Regions from separate parts of the Telluria sp. RB2R28 genome, predicted to be linked through region 2. Evidence: predicted binding sites of a transcription regulator. Region 2 holds the regulator's gene; each other region holds the start of a gene.
The links. The regulator LexA, encoded in region 2, represses DNA repair genes until DNA is damaged. The targets are predictions, from matches to a motif close to ACTGTATNNNNATACAGT.

Region 1: AC56LV_RS23245 (putative DNA modification/repair radical SAM protein) is a predicted target of LexA. The motif match lies at 1,974-1,991, and genes of this name have one in related genera.
Region 3: AC56LV_RS11240 (error-prone DNA polymerase) is a predicted target of LexA. The motif match lies at 2,346-2,363, and genes of this name have one in related genera.
Region 4: recA (recombinase RecA) is a predicted target of LexA. The motif match lies at 1,600-1,617, and genes of this name have one in related genera.

What each region holds. Positions count from the first base shown of each region.
Region 1 covers NZ_JCASIK010000009.1:48,345-52,539, reverse strand. The annotation lists gene AC56LV_RS23255 (GGDEF/EAL domain-containing response regulator) at 1-337, shown strand, start outside; gene AC56LV_RS23250 (SEL1-like repeat protein) at 345-1,895, shown strand; gene AC56LV_RS23245 (putative DNA modification/repair radical SAM protein) at 2,004-3,233, shown strand; gene AC56LV_RS23240 (UdgX family uracil-DNA binding protein) at 3,230-4,195, shown strand, end outside.
Region 2 covers NZ_JCASIK010000002.1:714,647-718,841, forward strand. The annotation lists gene rplI (50S ribosomal protein L9) at 1-129, opposite strand, end outside; gene rpsR (30S ribosomal protein S18) at 166-456, opposite strand; gene priB (primosomal replication protein N) at 485-784, opposite strand; gene rpsF (30S ribosomal protein S6) at 822-1,229, opposite strand; gene lexA (transcriptional repressor LexA) at 1,524-2,153, shown strand; gene AC56LV_RS10820 (tetratricopeptide repeat protein) at 2,218-3,012, opposite strand; gene AC56LV_RS10825 (cystathionine gamma-synthase family protein) at 3,048-4,195, opposite strand, start outside.
Region 3 covers NZ_JCASIK010000002.1:817,857-822,051, forward strand. The annotation lists gene AC56LV_RS11240 (error-prone DNA polymerase) at 1-2,320, opposite strand, end outside; gene AC56LV_RS11245 (TonB-dependent receptor plug domain-containing protein) at 2,529-4,195, shown strand, end outside.
Region 4 covers NZ_JCASIK010000010.1:24,129-28,323, reverse strand. The annotation lists gene recX (recombination regulator RecX) at 1-389, opposite strand, end outside; gene recA (recombinase RecA) at 464-1,537, opposite strand; gene AC56LV_RS23855 (response regulator) at 1,758-2,501, shown strand; gene AC56LV_RS23850 (sensor histidine kinase) at 2,498-4,054, shown strand; gene AC56LV_RS23845 (DUF4212 domain-containing protein) at 4,044-4,195, shown strand, end outside.

The sequences.
Region 1 (4,195 bases), on a different contig from region 2:
GATCGCGATCGATGACTTCGGCACCGGCTACTCGTCGCTGTCGTACCTGCACCGCTTCCCGATCCACACGATCAAGATCGACCAGTCGTTCGTCAAGGAGATCCACGAGGAAGACGGCCACTATCCGGTGATCCTGGCGATCATCTCGATCGCGCGCGGCCTGGGCCTGAACCTGATCGCCGAAGGCGTCGAGACCGAAGAACAGGCGCGCTACCTGCGTGCCAACGGCTGCATGACGATGCAGGGCTACCTGTTCTACCGCCCGATTTCGCTGGGCGACTTCATGGTGGCGCTGTGCAGCCGGCCCGGATCGAACCTGCGCGCCGTTCTGGCCTGAAGTGGGCATGCCCGACACGTCGTTGTACAGCGCCGAATTCCTGCGTGTGAAAGGCCTTGCCGAACGTGGCGTGGCCGAGGCCCAGCACAGCCTTGGCTTCATGTACGTGAACGGCCAGGGCGTGGCGCAAAGCGATGAACTGGCGGTGCGCTGGTACCGGCTCGCGGCCACGGCTAACCTGGCGCAGGCCCAGTACAACCTCGGCGTGATGCTGCAGAAGGGCCAGGGCGTGACCCAGGACTTCATGCTGGCCGCCCACTGGTACGAGCGCGCCGCCAGCCAGGGTTACGCGCTGGCCCAGTACAACCTGGGCTGGCTGTACGCCAAAGGACAGGGCGTGGCGCAGGACGTGGGCCGCGCCCTGCACTGGTTTCGCCTCGCCGCAGAGCAGGGCGAGCCGGGCGCCCAGCACAATCTCGGGATGATGTACGACACCGGCAAGGGCGTGGCGCAGGACCAGGATGCGGCGCTGGACTGGTACCGGCGCGCGGCCAGCCAGGGCTACGCCCGTTCGCAGTACAGCCTGGGCCTGCGCTACGACAGCGGCCAGGGCGTGGCGCGCGACCCGGCGCAGGCGCTCGAGTGGCTGCGCAAGGCCGCGCTGCAGGGCTATGCGCCGGCCCAGTTCAATCTGGGCCTGCGCTACGACAAGGGCCAGGACGTGGAAGCGGACGGCGAACAGGCGATGCTGTGGTACGGCCGCGCGGGCATCCAGGGTCATGCCAGTTCGCAGTTCAACCTCGCGCTGATGTATGACACCGGCCACGGTGTGCCGCAGGACGATGCGCTGGCCGCCATCTGGTACCGGCGCGCTGCCCAGCAGGGCCACGCCGGCGCACAGGACAGCCTGGGCATGCGCCATGAACACGGCCAGGGCGTGGTGCAGGATGCAGCGCAGGCCGCCATCTGGTACCGGCGCGCGGCCGAGCAGGGCTTGCCGGTGGCGCAGTACCACCTCGGGCAGCTCCTCGACACGGGCAATGGCGTCGACCGCGATCCAGTGGAGGCCACGGCCTGGTACCGCAAGGCGGCTGACCAGGGCCACCTGCGCGCGCAGTTCGACCTGGGCCTGCGCCACGAAAACGGCATCGGCGCGGCGCAGGACAGCGTGCAGGCACTCGGCTGGTACCGGCGCGCCGCAGCGCAGGGTTACGCGGCGGCGCAGTACATGGTGGCCACGCTGCTCGACCGGCTCGATCTGGGCGACCCGGCCGAAGCCACCGACTGGCTGCACAAGGCGGCCGACCAGAAGCACGCGCTGGCGCAGTTCGAGCTGGGGCTGCGCTACGACTGCGCCAAGGGCGCGGACAAGGATTACGAAGCCGCCCATTTCTGGTACCTGTGCGCGGCGCGCCAGGGCCACGCGCGCGCCCAGTTCAACCTGGGCGTGATGTATGCGGCGGGGCAGGGCGCGCCGCGCGATCTGGTCGAAGCCTATGCGTGGCTGCATCGGGCCGGCGGCGCCGGGATCGGGCCCGCACGCGACTACCTGGCCCGCACCGCGCGCCGCATGGATGCGCAGCAGCTGTCGCTGGCCGAAGGCTTGCTGCTAGCTTAATCTGCGTCCCGTCTTTGACCCGGCGCCACCCGCGCACGGGTGCGCTGCCGCACCCTCTGTCATGACACGCCACGCTATACTGTATGCCCATACAGCCACGGGCGTCCGATGGAACTCAACGACAAGCTCGAAATCCTGGCCGACGCGGCCAAGTACGACGCATCCTGCGCCAGCAGCGGTGCGCCCAAGCGCGGCTCCGAGGGCAAGGACGGCCTGGGCGCCACCACCGGCATGGGCATCTGCCACAGCTACACGCCCGATGGCCGCTGCGTTTCGCTGCTCAAGATCCTGCTCACCAATTTCTGCATCTACGACTGCCAGTACTGCATCAACCGGCGCACGTCGAACGTCCCGCGCGCGCGCTTTGCGGTCGATGAAGTGGTCAAATTGACGCAGGATTTTTACCTGCGCAACTACATCGACGGCCTGTTCCTCAGCTCCGGCATCATCCAGTCGGCCGACTACACGATGGAGCAGCTGGTGGCCGTGGCGCGCACCCTGCGCGAGGTGCACAACTTCCGCGGCTACATCCACCTCAAGACGATTCCCGATGCCGACCCGCTGCTCATTACCGAAGCGGGGCGCTGGGCCGATCGCCTGTCGGTCAATATCGAGCTGCCGACGCACGACAGCGTGACCAAACTGGCGCCCGAAAAGAGCGTCCACACGATCAAGCTGGCGATGGGCTCCATCCGGCGCAAGCTCGATGAAAAAGCCGAAGAGCCAAGGTCGCCCGCGTTTGCGCCGGCCGGCCAGAGCACGCAGATGATCGTCGGCGCTGACGCCAGCGACGACCACACGATCCTCAACACCGCCGAGACGCTGTACGGCAGCTATAAACTCAAGCGCGTGTACTACTCCGCCTTCAGCCCGATCCCGCAAAGCCCCAAGAGCGTGCCGCTCGCGCCACCGCCGCTGCTGCGCGAGCACCGCCTGTACCAGGCCGATTTCCTGCTGCGCAGTTACGGCTTCACGGCCGGCGAGATCATGCCGCAAACGGGCAATCTGGCGCTGGACATCGATCCCAAGCTGGCCTGGGCGCTGTCGAACCGCGACCAGTTTCCGATGGACCTGAACCGCGTCGATGCGACCCTCATCGCGCGGATCCCCGGCATCGGCCTGCGCAACGCCAAGCGCATCGCCGACCTGCGCCGCATCCGCCGCATCCGCTGGGAAGATTTATCGCGGCTGCGCTGCAGCCTGAAAAAACTGGCGCCGTTCGTCGTCACCGCCGACTACAAGCCGGCGCAGGGCGCGACCAGCTCCGACCTGCTGCGCAAGCACATGGCCGACGCGCCGCAGCAGATGAACCTGTGGCCGGAGCTGCAGGCAGCATGACCCCCGCGGCCAGCGCAGCCGTCGTCGCCAGCGAGGCCGTCGCCGCAGTCCGCGCGGGCCAGCCGCTGCTGGTGGCCTCGTTCGTCGAGTGGCGCGCTACGGCCCGCGCCCTGTTGCGCGCCGGCGTGCCGCCCGAGGCAGTGACGTGGGGCGAGCCGGGCGCCGACCTGTTTTCGAGCGCGCCGTCAGCGCCCGCATCGGCCCTGGAGACGGTGCAACCGACTGGCGACCTTCTCGCTGCCCCGCCTATCGAACGGGTGGCACAAGCCACGCCCAGGCCGCAGGTGCCGCGCTCCCTGATGGAGATGCTGCAGACGGCCGCCTGCTACCGCGACCACGACCGCTGGGCCTTCCTGTACCGCGTGGTTTGGCGCTGGCAGCAGGGCGAGCACGATGTGCAGTCGCCCGCCGACCCCGATGGCGCGCGGCTGGCGTCGATGGTCAAGGCCGTGCGGCGCGAGGTGCACGACATGTTTGCGTATATCCGCTTTCGCGAACGGCCGATCGAGGCCGGGCCGCCGCAGTTCGTCGCCTGGTTCGAACCCGCGCACGACGTGCTGCCGCAGGTGGCCGAACATTTCGTCGCCCGCATGGGCAAGATGACCTGGATGATCGCCACGCCCGAGGCCAGCGTGCTGTGGGATGGCGCCACGCTGCACGACGCCGGGCCATTGATGTCCGGCCCCGCCCACCTCGAGGACGACGGCGAGGCGCTGTGGCTGACCTATTACCGCAGCATCTTCAACCCCGCGCGCCTGAACACGAAGGTCATGCAAAGCCATGTGCCGTCGCGCTTCTGGAAGAACCTGCCCGAGGGGGCGCTGGTGCCGTCGATGGTCAGCCAGGCCGGCCTGGGCGCGCGCCGCATCGGCCAGGTCGCCGAGGTGGGCCAGCGCCGCGGCACGACGATCCCGATCGCCGCCGAAAAAGCCCAGCCCGACCGCGAACAGCCATCGAAGCTC
Region 2 (4,195 bases):
GGCGCCGGCGGTAGCGCGGCGGGCCATCTTTTGTGGGATCAGGAAGTTACGTGCGTAACCGTCCTTGACCTTGACGACGTCGCCCAGGTTGCCGACGTTGACTACTTTTTCCAACAGAATGATTTGCATAGTGATCTCCAGATATCTGACTGTCGTGACCGACGATTAACCGTGGTGCAGGTCGGTGTACGGCAGCAGCGCAAGGTAGCGTGCGCGCTTGATCGCGGTGTCGACCTGACGCTGGTAGTGCGCCTTGGTGCCGGTCAGACGTGCTGGCATGATCTTGCCGTTTTCCTGGACGAAGTCCTTCAGGGTGTCGACGTCCTTGTAGTCCACCTGCTCAACGCCAGCGGCGGTGAAGCGGCAGAATTTCTTGCGCTTGAACAGCGGGTTTTGCTGTTTGCGCTTCTCTTTGAGTTTCGCTTTGTTTTTGTCGAACTTTTTACCGAATGCCATTTGAGGCTCCTGTATCTAAATTGCCGGGTTAAGCGGCACTGAAATCAATGATGTGAAACACCAGGGCTTTGCTGTTGCGATTTTTCCGTGCAAGAAATCCGTTGAACCTGTAGCTGGCGCCCAATTCGGCGCTGGCAAACCTGCCCGAAATCTCGCCCGCGGCGAACGCGGGGACTTCGAACGCGACCGACCTTTCGACTCCGGCCTCTTCCTGCTGCGATTCGTGCATCAGGACGGCTGAAACGATTGGCACACCGGCCGGGGTGTAACGCAGTACGTCGCGCTCGGCGATGGTCGCCATGAGCTGGAGGTGGTTTGCGTTATGCACCCGGTGTTACTGGTTACTACGAATAACTGGGAAAAACTTAAGCAGCAGCAGGCGCTGGCGCAGCGGCTGGAGCGGCTGCTGGCGCAGCGGCTTCGGCACGGTGGCTCTTGGCTGCGTCTTCGCGCTGCACCGATTTCATCATCGGCGACGGTGCGGTTTCAGCTTTTTTCAGCTTGACGGTCAGGTGACGCAGAACCGCATCATTGAACTTGAATGCAGTTTCCAGCTCGACCAGGGTCTCGTTGTCGCATTCGATGTTCAGGCAGATGTAGTGTGCTTTTGGCAGCTTCTGGATCTGGTACGCCATCTGGCGGCGGCCCCAGTCTTCAACGCGATGGATGTTACCGCCGCGGCTGGTCACCGTGGTCTTGTAACGCTCGATCATCGCCGGAACTTGTTCGCTCTGGTCCGGATGGACGATAAAAACGATTTCATAATGACGCATGCATTACTCCTTGAGGACGTTTAACAAATGCCCACCTCGGCGTCAAGACGAGTGTGGGAAGGGAAAGCCGGCAATTATAACCTGAATATCGGTGACTTGGAAACCCCCGATGATGCTTTATCGCCTCGATTGGCCCCGCATTTGGCGTATCTGACTCGACAATTCCAGCGTTTTGACGGCTATTTGCACCCTGAATCACGATTTTCGCGATATTTTTCGCGTTTCCCCTTGCGCGCGCGAGAATACTGTACAAAAATACAGGTTACATACATAACCGGTTGCTGTAACACATTTATGCTAAAGCTCACTGCACGGCAAGAACAGATCCTGAACCTGATCAAGGAAGCGATCGAGAACACCGGTTTCCCCCCAACCCGGGCTGAAATCGCTTCTGAACTGGGTTTCCGCTCGGCCAATGCGGCTGAAGAACATCTGCAAGCACTGGCGCGCAAGGGCGCCATCGAAATTTCACCTGGCACATCGCGCGGCATCCGCCTGATCGGCGCGAGCGTCGAAGCGATCCCGATGCCGCCGCCGTCGTTCATGTCGCTGCCGCTGGTCGGGCGCGTTGCGGCGGGTAATCCGATCCTGGCGCAAGAGCACGTCGAAGCCACCTACAACGTCGACGCGGCCATGTTCGCGGCGCGGCCTGATTTTCTGCTAAAGGTCAAAGGCTGGTCGATGCGCGATGCAGGCATCATGGATGGCGACTTTTTGGCGGTCAAGAAAATCGACAGCGCCAAGAACGGCCAGATCGTCGTTGCGCGCCTGGGCGACGAAGTCACGGTCAAGCGCTATCGCAAGACGGGCGACCTGGTCGAACTGCTGCCAGAAAACCCTGACTTCAACATCATTGCCGTCTCGCCAGACGAAGAATTCGCGCTCGAAGGCCTGGCTGTCGGCTTGATGCGTAGCTGGAACTGATGTAATGGCGCCGGCCTCCCCGGCCGGTGCCTGCTTTACCCGGCGTTGCCCTACCCGGCATTGCTCAGTTCGACGCCTTCTTCACCACGGCGTTGTGCTGGTTGATGAATGCCTCGGTGGCATTGCGCCACGCTGCAAAATCCGCCAGGATCATCTTTGAATTGACCTTCGCGCCTTCCGCGATATTCTGCCGCACCTGCTCCAGGTGGGCTGCCGAGGCGTCCGCCTCCTGCTTGTTCATGAGCTTCGCAATATCGGCCGGGATCTTCTTGGTCAGCGGCGACTGCGCATTCAGGTTCGTCACCATCTTGTTGTAGCAGTCCTGCCAGCCCGTCACCAGCTTGTTGACGCGATCGATCTCGTCATTCACTTTCGACACGGCCGGAATGCGCGGCGACGGGCAGCGGTATTCGCCTGACTGTAATTCGGCGCCGTCATAGCCCTTGATCCAGTAATCGATCTCGGCGCGTTTGGTCACGCGCTGTTCCATCACGACCAGCGATTCGGCCGCGACCTTGTTGCCCTTGGCGGCCGACTTTTCGAACAATGCCCTGGCCGCCGGCTCGTCGACGGCACCGGCTTCGCCATACCAGTACATCTGTCCCAGCTGCTGCTGCGCTTGCGGATTGCCGGCGTTGGCCAGCTTGGTATAGAGCTTGAGCGCGCCCGCATAATCCTTCTTTTCAAACAGCGCGTTGGCGTCTTCCAGCTCGCCCGCATAGGCGCCGCTGGCAATAGTCAGAGAAAGGCAGAGCAGGAAACGGTTCATGGGCATCCGAAGAAAATGACAAGCTGACGATGGGGCATCATAGCCCCCTTTTACAGTGGAACTCAACCGTAAAAATGACAAGGCCGGCATCGCGCCGGCCTTCTTTGCATGCCTTTACACCGTGCTTATGCGTCCAGCGCCTGGCGGAAGTCTTCGACCAGGTCGTCGGTGTCCTCGATGCCCACCGACACGCGGATCAGCGACTCGGCAATGCCCATGCTGGCGCGGCGCTCGGCGCCCATCTCGAAGAAGATCGTGTGCGCCACCGGGATGACCAGCGTGCGATTGTCACCCAGGTTCGAGGCAGGAATCGCCAGCTGCAGGCGGTTGAGGTAATCGAACGGATCGATGGACTCGTGCAGCTCAAAGCTGAGCAGCGAACCGCCGGCGCGAAACAGCGACGTGACGATACCGTGCTGCGGATGCGACGCCAGGCCCGGATAGTGGACCTTGGCCACGCGCTCATCAGCTTCGAGCATCGTGGCCAGCGCCAGTGCATTGGCACAGGTACGGGTCATGCGCAGCGCCAGCGTCTCGGCGCCAACGGCGATGTGATGCGCCGCTTCCGGCCCGAGCGACGCGCCGAAGTCGCGCAGTGCTTTCGCGCGCAGCTGCGCCATGCCCTGGGCCTGCGCTGGCTGCTTGCGAAAGTTCGGTGCGATGTTCGGGTACGCGCTCCAGTCGAACAGGCCGGTGTCGGTCAGCGCGCCGCCCAGCGCAATGCCGTGGCCGCCAATCGACTTGGTCAGCGAGTTGACCACGAGACCGGCGCCCACGTTCTTCGGGCGGAACAGCCATGGCGACGTCATCGTGTTGTCGACCACGTACAGGATGCCCCGCTCACGGCACAGCTCGCCGATGCGGGCCAGGTCCGCCACTTGCGTGCGCGGATTGGCGATCGTCTCGACGAATACCATGCGCGTGTTTGGCGTCAAGGCTGCTTCGACCTGCGCCACATCGGTCGCGTCTACAAAGGCAACATCAACGCCCTGCCCCGCCACCGTCTGCCACAGGCTGTTGGTATTGCCAAACAAGAAGCTTGACGAGACGATGGCGTCGCCTGCCTTGAGCAGCGCCTGGAACAGCGCGCCGATGGCGGCCATGCCAGTGCCGAAGCACAGCGTGGCGACGCCATCTTCCATCTTGCTGACCTTGTCCTCGAGCGCGCTGATGGTGGGATTGCCCTGGCGACCGTAACGGAAGCCCGGCTCCTTGCCCTGGAACACGGACGCCAGCTGACGCGCATCCGTGTAGCCGAACGCGACCGACGTGT
Region 3 (4,195 bases), 100 kb from region 2:
CGGCCGGCTCGTGACACTTGAGCCACGAACTGGCATACGCCAGCAGCGCGAAGCTGGCCGCATGCGACTCGGGAAAGCCGTATTCGCCGAAGCCCTGGATCTGGCTGAAGATCGCCTCGGCGAATTCAAGGGTGTAGCCGCGTTCGAGCATGCCGCTCGTGATGCGCTCGTAATAATGTTCCAGCCCGCCCTTGCGCTTCCAGGCAGCCATCGCGCGGCGCAGCTGGTCGGCCTCGCCCGGCGTGAAGCCCGCACCCAGGATCGCTACCTGCATCACCTGCTCCTGGAAGATCGGCACGCCCAGCGTGCGCTCGAGCGCCACTTTCATGTCGGCGCCCGGATACACCACCGGCTCGAAGCCCTGGCGGCGCCGCAGATAGGGATGGACCATGCCGCCCTGGATCGGGCCGGGGCGCACCACGGCCACCTCGATCACCAGGTCGTAGAAGACGCGCGGGCGCATCCGCGGCAGCATGCTCATTTGCGCGCGCGACTCGATCTGGAACACGCCCACCGTATCGGCCTGGCAGATCATGTCGTAGGTCGCCGTATCGTCGGCCGGGATATCCTGCATCTCGAACACGTTGCCATAGCGCTGGCCCACCAGCTCCAGCCCCCGCCGCATCATCGACAGCATGCCCAGCGCCAGCACGTCAACCTTCATCAGCCCCAGTTCTTCGAGATCGTTCTTGTCCCACTGGATGACGCTGCGGTCGGCCATCGCCGCGTTCTCGATCGGCACCAGACGTGAGAGCTTGCCGCGCGCGATGACGAAGCCGCCCGGATGCTGCGACAGGTGACGCGGGAAGTTCAGCAGCGACTGCGCGAGCGTGGCCCACTGGCGCGACAGCGGCGCCTCGGGATCCAGGCCGCTCTCGGCCAGGCGCCCCAGCAGGTCGGCGCGGCTGTCGAACCAGTGGTGGGTCTTGGCCACCTTCTCGACGATGCCAAGGTCGATGCCCAGCGCACGGCCGCTGTCCCTCAGTGCGCTCTTGGGGCGGTAGCTGATCACCACCGCCGCCAGCGCCGCCCGATCGCGCCCGTATTTGTTGTAGATGTACTGGATGACTTCTTCGCGCCGCTGGTGTTCGAAGTCGACATCGATGTCGGGCGGCTCGTTGCGCTCGCGCGAGATGAAGCGCTCGAACAGCAGGCTGGCGCGGGCCGGATCGACCTCGGTGATGCCGAGGCAATAGCAGACGGCCGAATTGGCCGCCGAGCCGCGGCCCTGGCACAGGATGTGCTGCGAGCGGGCGAAGCGCACGATGTCGTACACCGTCAAGAAGTAGTGCTCGTAGCGCATCTCGGAAATCAGCGCCAGCTCGTGCTCGATCTGCGCCTGCACCTTGGCCGGGATGCCGTCGCGAAAACGCCGGTGCGCGCCGATCCAGGTTTCGGCGCGCAAAAAGCTCGCCGCCGTGTGGCCGGGCGGAACCACTTCGTCCGGGTATTCGTAGCGCAGCTCGTCGAGCGAGAACGTGCACAGGCGCGCCACGCGCACCGTCTCGGCCAGCACTTGGGGCGTGTACAGATTGGCCAGCCGCAGGCGCGAGCGCAGGTGCTGCTCGGCGTTCTGCGCCAGCCCGTAGCCGCAGTCGGCCACCGCCTTGTTCAGGCGCGTGGCGGTGAGCGTGTCCTGCAGCGGCTTGCGCGAGCGCACATGCATGCAGACGTGGCCCAGCGCCACGATCGGCAAGCCATGCTGCCAGCCGACTTCTTCGACCGTGGCGCGGTGCGCATCGTCGAACGCGCGGTGCAGCGACGTCAGGCCGAGCCAGGCACGGCCCGGAAAGGTCGTGGCCATCCACGCTGCCTGCGCGTGCAGGCGGTCGACATCCTGCGCCTCGTGCCCCGGATACGGCGGCAGCAGGATCGCCAGGCAGTCGGGCATGTGGCGCAGGTGCGCGTTCTCCGGCGCCGGGTCGGCCAGGTCATCGGGGGTCAACAGGTACGTCCCCTTCTCGCTGCGCGTGCGCCCGAGCGTGATGAATTCAGACAGGTTGCCGTAACCCTCGCGGTTCTGCGCCAGCAGGATCAGTGACGGCGCCGGGCTGCCATCGGGATTCTGCAAATGGAAGTGGGCGCCGATGATGAGCGGCAAGCCCGCTTCCTTGGCTTCGGCATGTGCGCGCACGACACCGGCCAGCGAGCATTCGTCAGTGATCCCCAGCGCGAAGTACCCGAGCTGCACTGCGCGCAGCACCAGTTCCTCGGCATGCGACGCCCCTTGCAGGAACGAGAAGTTCGACAGGCAGAACAACTCGGCATAGGGCGGCAGGGTCGTGACTGCGGGAGGCTGGTTGGTCGGAGGCTGTGTCACGCCGGGCTCATGTCAAATGACAAATACTGTATAAAAACACAGTATAGCCGACCTTTTTCAGAGCACGTACTTTATTTACCCCAGGAAATTACTTATGCAACCGAATTGATAATACAAAGTTATACAACAAGAACGTTGTGTTAATGCCACATTGCAACGGCAATCGAAGGATCCATTGATAGTATCCGAACATCCTTCGGAGAAACCAGTGCTCAAACTCAAAATCATGCCCCGTTCCGTGTTGGCCAGTCTGTATGGCAGCACCATTCTTGCTTCCCTTGCCCTCGCCCCTGTCGCTGTTCAGGCGCAAACCGCACCCGCCATCACCACCGACGCCGTCGTGCCAAGCGTGAGCGTCGTCGGCTCGCGCCGCGTCGGCGCCGCCTCCAGCACCGACACCCCGGTCGCCATTGACTTCATCCCGATGACGAAAGCGGCCGAACAAAGCGGCCAGTTCGACCTCGCGCAGGTGCTGAGCAATCTGTCGCCGTCGTTCAACTCGACGCGCCAGACTGGCGCCGACGGCGCCGACCTGATCGACTCGGCCGCCCTGCGCGGCCTGGGTTCGGACCAGACCCTGGTGCTCGTCAACGGCAAGCGCCGCCACACGGTCGCGCTGGTGAACCTGTTCGGCGCGCGCAACCGCGGCAACACCGGCACCGACATGAACGGCATCCCGGTGATGGCAATCCGCGAAGTGCAGGTGCTGCGCGATGGCGCCGCCGCCCAATACGGCTCGGACGCGATTGCCGGCGTGATCAACATCGACCTGAAGAAAAGCCTGGGCTGCGAATCGGTGGCCGGCTACGGCCAGTACACCGAAGGCGACGGCGAGAACTGGCAGGCATCGGCCTACTGCGGCGTGGCCCTCGGTGGCGGCGTGCTGGGCATCACCGGCGAATACTCGGACCGCGGCCGCTCCAACCGTTCGGAGCCCGGCAACCCACGCATCATCGGCGACACCAAAGCCGACAACCAGACCATTTACCTGAACGGCGAATTCCCGGCTGGCGCGGGCGGCAAGTTCTACTTCACCGCCGGCGTGCAGCAGCGCGACGCCTCGTCGGCCGCCTTCGGCCGCGAAGGCCTGGGTTCCGAAGACATCCCGTCGCGCAATTCGGCTGCGATGTACCCGGACGGGTTCGTGCCGTTCATCAACGGCAAGGTCGATGACCGCTGGGGCACCGTCGGCTACCGCTGGACGGCCGGCGAATGGAATGCCGACCTGTCGCAGACCTACGGCTACAACCGCCTGAAGTACAACATCGCCAATACGCTCAACGCCTCGATCGCCAACCTCGATCTGCTTGGCGGCGGCCCGGGCCGCAGCGCCGACCGCTTCTACGCGGGCGCGTTCTCGTTCCGCCAGGCGACCACCAACGCCGACATCAGCCGCTTCTACAGCGATGTGTTCAAGGGCATGAACGTCGCGTTCGGCCTCGAGCACCGCCGCGAGAACTACCAGATCTTCGCCGGTGAAGCCGGTTCGTACATCGACGCCGACGGCGTGGGCTTGGGGGGCAACGCCGGCAGCCAGGGCTTCCCGGGCTTCCAGCCGGGCGACGAAACCGACACCGATCGCCACAGCAACGCGGCCTACGTCGACATCGAAACGGACCTGACTGACCGCCTCAAGGTCCAGACCGCGCTGCGCTACGAGCGCTACTCGGACTTCGGCTCGACCACCACCGGCAAGCTCGCCGCCGCCTATCGCCTGGCGCCGGACCTGCTGCTGCGCGGCTCGGCCAGCACGGGCTTCCGCGCGCCGTCGCTGCAGCAGGCCTACTTCTCGTCGACCTTCACCGACTTCGTCAGCGGCCAGCCGCTGGACGTCGTGCTGGCGCCGAATGGTGGCCGCGTGGCCGCCGCCGCCGG
Region 4 (4,195 bases), on a different contig from region 2:
AGCAGGAATCGCATCTGCTTGGCGCGCGCCGCGGCATCCTCGGCGACCGTGCCAAATTTGCGTTGCCAGACTTCGACCGCACGCGCGGTCTCGCTGTCGGACAGCCCGGCCTTGATCTCGACCAGGGCGTCGCTTGTTAAACCATGATTTTTCAATTCGGCCATCACGCGACTGTCGCCATAACGGCTCGCTTTACGGTTGACCAGGGATTCGGCAAAGCGCTCCTGCGACAACCAGTTATTTTTTTCAAGAAAATCGAGCAGGGCATCGACGTCATCCCCCTCTTCCGCATACTTGGACAGCTTGCGGCGCAGTTCGAAGCGGCTGTGCTCGCGCTGGGACAGATAGCGCAGCGCGCGGCCCTTGAGACTCAGTACGGGTGCTCGCATGGGTAACGTCAGCCCATCAGCATGGCGCCAGGCGCCGGTGGCAAGCTGCTGCCACCGCGCCCTGCGCCGGCTGATTATTCACCAACCGCCTGCAGCTTCGGCTTGTCGTCGCCACCGATCGTCGGCGGCAGTTCGCGCACACCCAAGGCGGTACGGACCTTGTTTTCGATCTCGCGCGCCAGGGCTGGACGGTCACGCAGGAACTGACGCGCGTTGTCTTTACCCTGACCAATACGCTCGCCGTTGTAGCTGTACCACGAGCCCGACTTCTCGACGATTTTGTTATCTGCGCCGAGATCCAGAATTTCGCCTTCACGGGACGTGCCTTCTCCATAAAGAATGTCGAAGTGCGCTTCTTTAAATGGCGGGGCGATCTTGTTCTTGACGACCTTGACCTTGGTTTCGTTACCGATCACTTCGTCGCCCGACTTGATCGAGCCGGTACGACGGATGTCCAGGCGCACCGATGCGTAGAACTTCAGCGCGTTACCACCGGTGGTGGTCTCGGGGCTGCCGAACATGACACCGATCTTCATGCGGATCTGGTTGATGAAGATGACCAGCGTGTTGGTGCGGTTGATCGAGCCAGTGAGCTTGCGCAGCGCTTGCGACATCAGACGCGCCTGCAGGCCGGGCAACGAGTCACCCATGTCGCCTTCGATTTCGGCGCGTGGCGTCAGGGCCGCGACCGAGTCGATGACGACCAGGTCGACACTGCCCGAGCGCACCAGCGCGTCGGTGATTTCAAGCGCCTGCTCGCCGGTATCCGGCTGCGAAATCAGCAGTTCGCTCAGGTTGATACCCAGCTTTTGCGCGTAGGTGACGTCGAGTGCGTGCTCGGCGTCGATGAACGCGCAGGTGCCACCCAGTTTTTGCATCTGGGCGATGGTCTGCAGCGTCAGGGTGGTTTTACCCGACGATTCAGGACCGTAGATCTCGACGATACGGCCGCGCGGCAGGCCGCCGACGCCCAGCGCGATGTCCAGGCCCAGCGAGCCGGTGGAGACCGTTTGTACTTCTTCGACCGGCGTGTTCGCATCCATGCGCATCACCGAGCCCTTGCCGAACTGCTTTTCAATCTGCGCCAGGGCGGCAGCCAGCGCCTTGCCCTTATCAGCGGCGTTCAATGCGGTTTTTTTGTCGTCCATGGTGTACTTTCTGTCGTGGAGTAGGCAAGGTGTGGGCGGTCACGCGCACTTCAAGAGCCAGTACTGTATAAAAATCCAGTGGTTTTTGCAAGCAAAAAGACGTGGTTATCTTACCAACAATCGCTCGGGACTCGCATTGTGGCGGTAAATCCAACACAATGAGAACCGGTTCGATCACGCGTGTTCGATGAACAAGCGACAACGTCAATAAGAGGTGCCCATGCGAATTCTGCTTGCCGAAGATGATAGCGTACTTGCCGATGGCCTGACGCGCTCCCTGCGCCAGTCCGGCTATGCCATCGATTGTGTCAAGAACGGCCAGGATGCCGATACCGCCCTGTCCACGCAGGAGTTCGATCTGCTCATTCTCGACCTGGGCCTGCCGAAGATGTCCGGGCTGGAAGTGCTGCGCCGCCTGCGCGCGCGCGCTTCGCTGCTGCCTGTATTGATCCTGACTGCGGCCGATTCCGTCGAGCAGCGCGTCGAGGGTCTCGATCTGGGCGCCGACGACTACATGGCCAAGCCGTTTGCGCTGTCCGAGCTCGAAGCGCGGGTGCGGGCGCTGACCCGCCGCGGCGCCGGCGGGGGCGCGGCCGTCGTGCGCCACGGCCCGTTGGTCTATGACCAGGTCGGCCGCAGCGCCTACATCAACGACCAGATGCTCGACCTGTCGGCGCGCGAGCTGGGCCTGCTCGAAGTGCTGCTGGCGCGCACCGGACGCCTCGTCTCCAAGGAGCAACTGGTCGACCACCTGTGCGAATGGGGCGAAGAAGTTTCCAACAACGCCATCGAGGTCTACGTGCACCGCCTGCGCAAGAAGATCGAGGTCGGCGGCGTGCGTATCGCCACCGTGCGCGGCCTGGGCTATTGCCTCGAGAAATTCTCCGAGGCCAGCGCGGCCGCTGCAGCCGCTGCCGCCGCGAACGACGCCCGCATCCCCGCCACTGCCGCCGCCGACAAGTGAACGCCGGCTTCACGCCCGAGCCCGCGCATCAGCAGCCGCAGCAGCAGTTCGAGCCGCTCTACGTTCCACCCAACCCCGAGCCGGACGAAAACATCCGTCACTCGCTGTTCGGGGAAATCCTCGACTGGATGCTCGCGCCGCTGCTGCTGCTGTGGCCGATGAGCATTGCGATCACCTATCTGGTGGCGAAATCGATCGCCAATCAGCCGTTCGACGACGCGCTCGAAGACCGGGTCACGGTGCTGGGCCAGCAGATCCGCACCGTGGACGGCAAGACGGTCGGCCAGCTGCGCACGGCCGGACGCGACATCCTGCGCGCGGACGACGTCGACAGCGTGTATTACCTGCTGGCCGGGCCGGCTGGCGAACACCTGGACGGCGACCGCGACCTGCCGCGTCCACGCGCCAACCGCGCCGGCGAACCGGCCCGCAGCGGCACCGTCGAATTTCGCAACGACACCATTCACGGCACGCCGATCCGCGTGGCCTACGCGTATGTGAATCTCGATCCGCTGCACGAACGGACGGCCTCGCCGACGACGCCGCCGCTGGCACTGGTGCAGGTGGCCGAGACGCTCGACAAGCGCGCGCACCTGGCCAATGAAATCATCAAGGGCGTGATCCTGCCCCAGTTCATCATCCTGCCGGTGATCCTGGCGCTGGTCTGGTTCGCGCTCTCGCGCGGCCTGAGTCCGCTGGCCGAGCTGCAGCAGCGCATCCGCGCGCGGCCGCAGGACGATCTGTCGCCGATCGATCCGCGCCAGGTGCCCGAAGAAATCTCGCCGCTGGTGGGCTCGTTCAACGACATGCTCGAGCGCCTGGGCAAGACGGTGGAGATGCAGAAACGCTTCATCGCCGACGCCGCCCACCAGATGAAGACGCCGCTGGCCGGCATGCGCATGCAGTCCGAACTGGCCCTGCGCGAAGTCGATCCGGCCGAGATCCACCGCTCGCTCGAGCAGCTGGCCAAGAGCTCCGAATCGGCCACGCGCCTGATCAACCAGTTGCTGGCCCTGGCGCGCGCCGAGAACCAGCCGCAGGCGGGCCTGGCGTTCGACGAGATCGACCTGGCCGCAGTGGCGCGCGAGACCGTGCAGGACTGGGTGCAGGCGTCGTTCGCCCATCAGATCGACCTGGGTTTCGAGCCGCCCGCCAATGACGACGAGCGGGTGATGATCGCCGGCCAGCCCCTGATGCTGCGCGAGATGCTGTCGAACCTGATCGACAATGCGCTGCGCTATACGCCTGCCGGCGGCAGCGTGACGGTGCGCGTGCGCAGCAGCGGCGAGCACGCGCTGCTCGAAGTCGAAGACACCGGCCCCGGCATCGCGCCGGCCGAACGCCTGCACGTGTTCGAACGCTTCTACCGCATCCTGGGCAGCAATACCCAGGGCAGCGGCCTGGGGCTGGCGATCGTGCGCGAAATCGTGCAGCAGCACGGCGCCGACATCGACATCTTCAATAATCCACGCAGCGTGTCCCCGCGCTTTCCGGGCAGCCTGTTTCGCCTGACCTTCCCACCGCCTGTGGGCGAACCCGATCATGCCGACTGATTACATCCCCGAACCGACCCCCGACACCATGGCGCGTGCGCGCCTGGAACACGCCCGCGCGATCCACTGGAACCGCACGCGGCGCATGTCGCTGCTGTTGCTGGCCGTCTGGCTCGTCACGGGCTTCGGCACCGTGTTCTT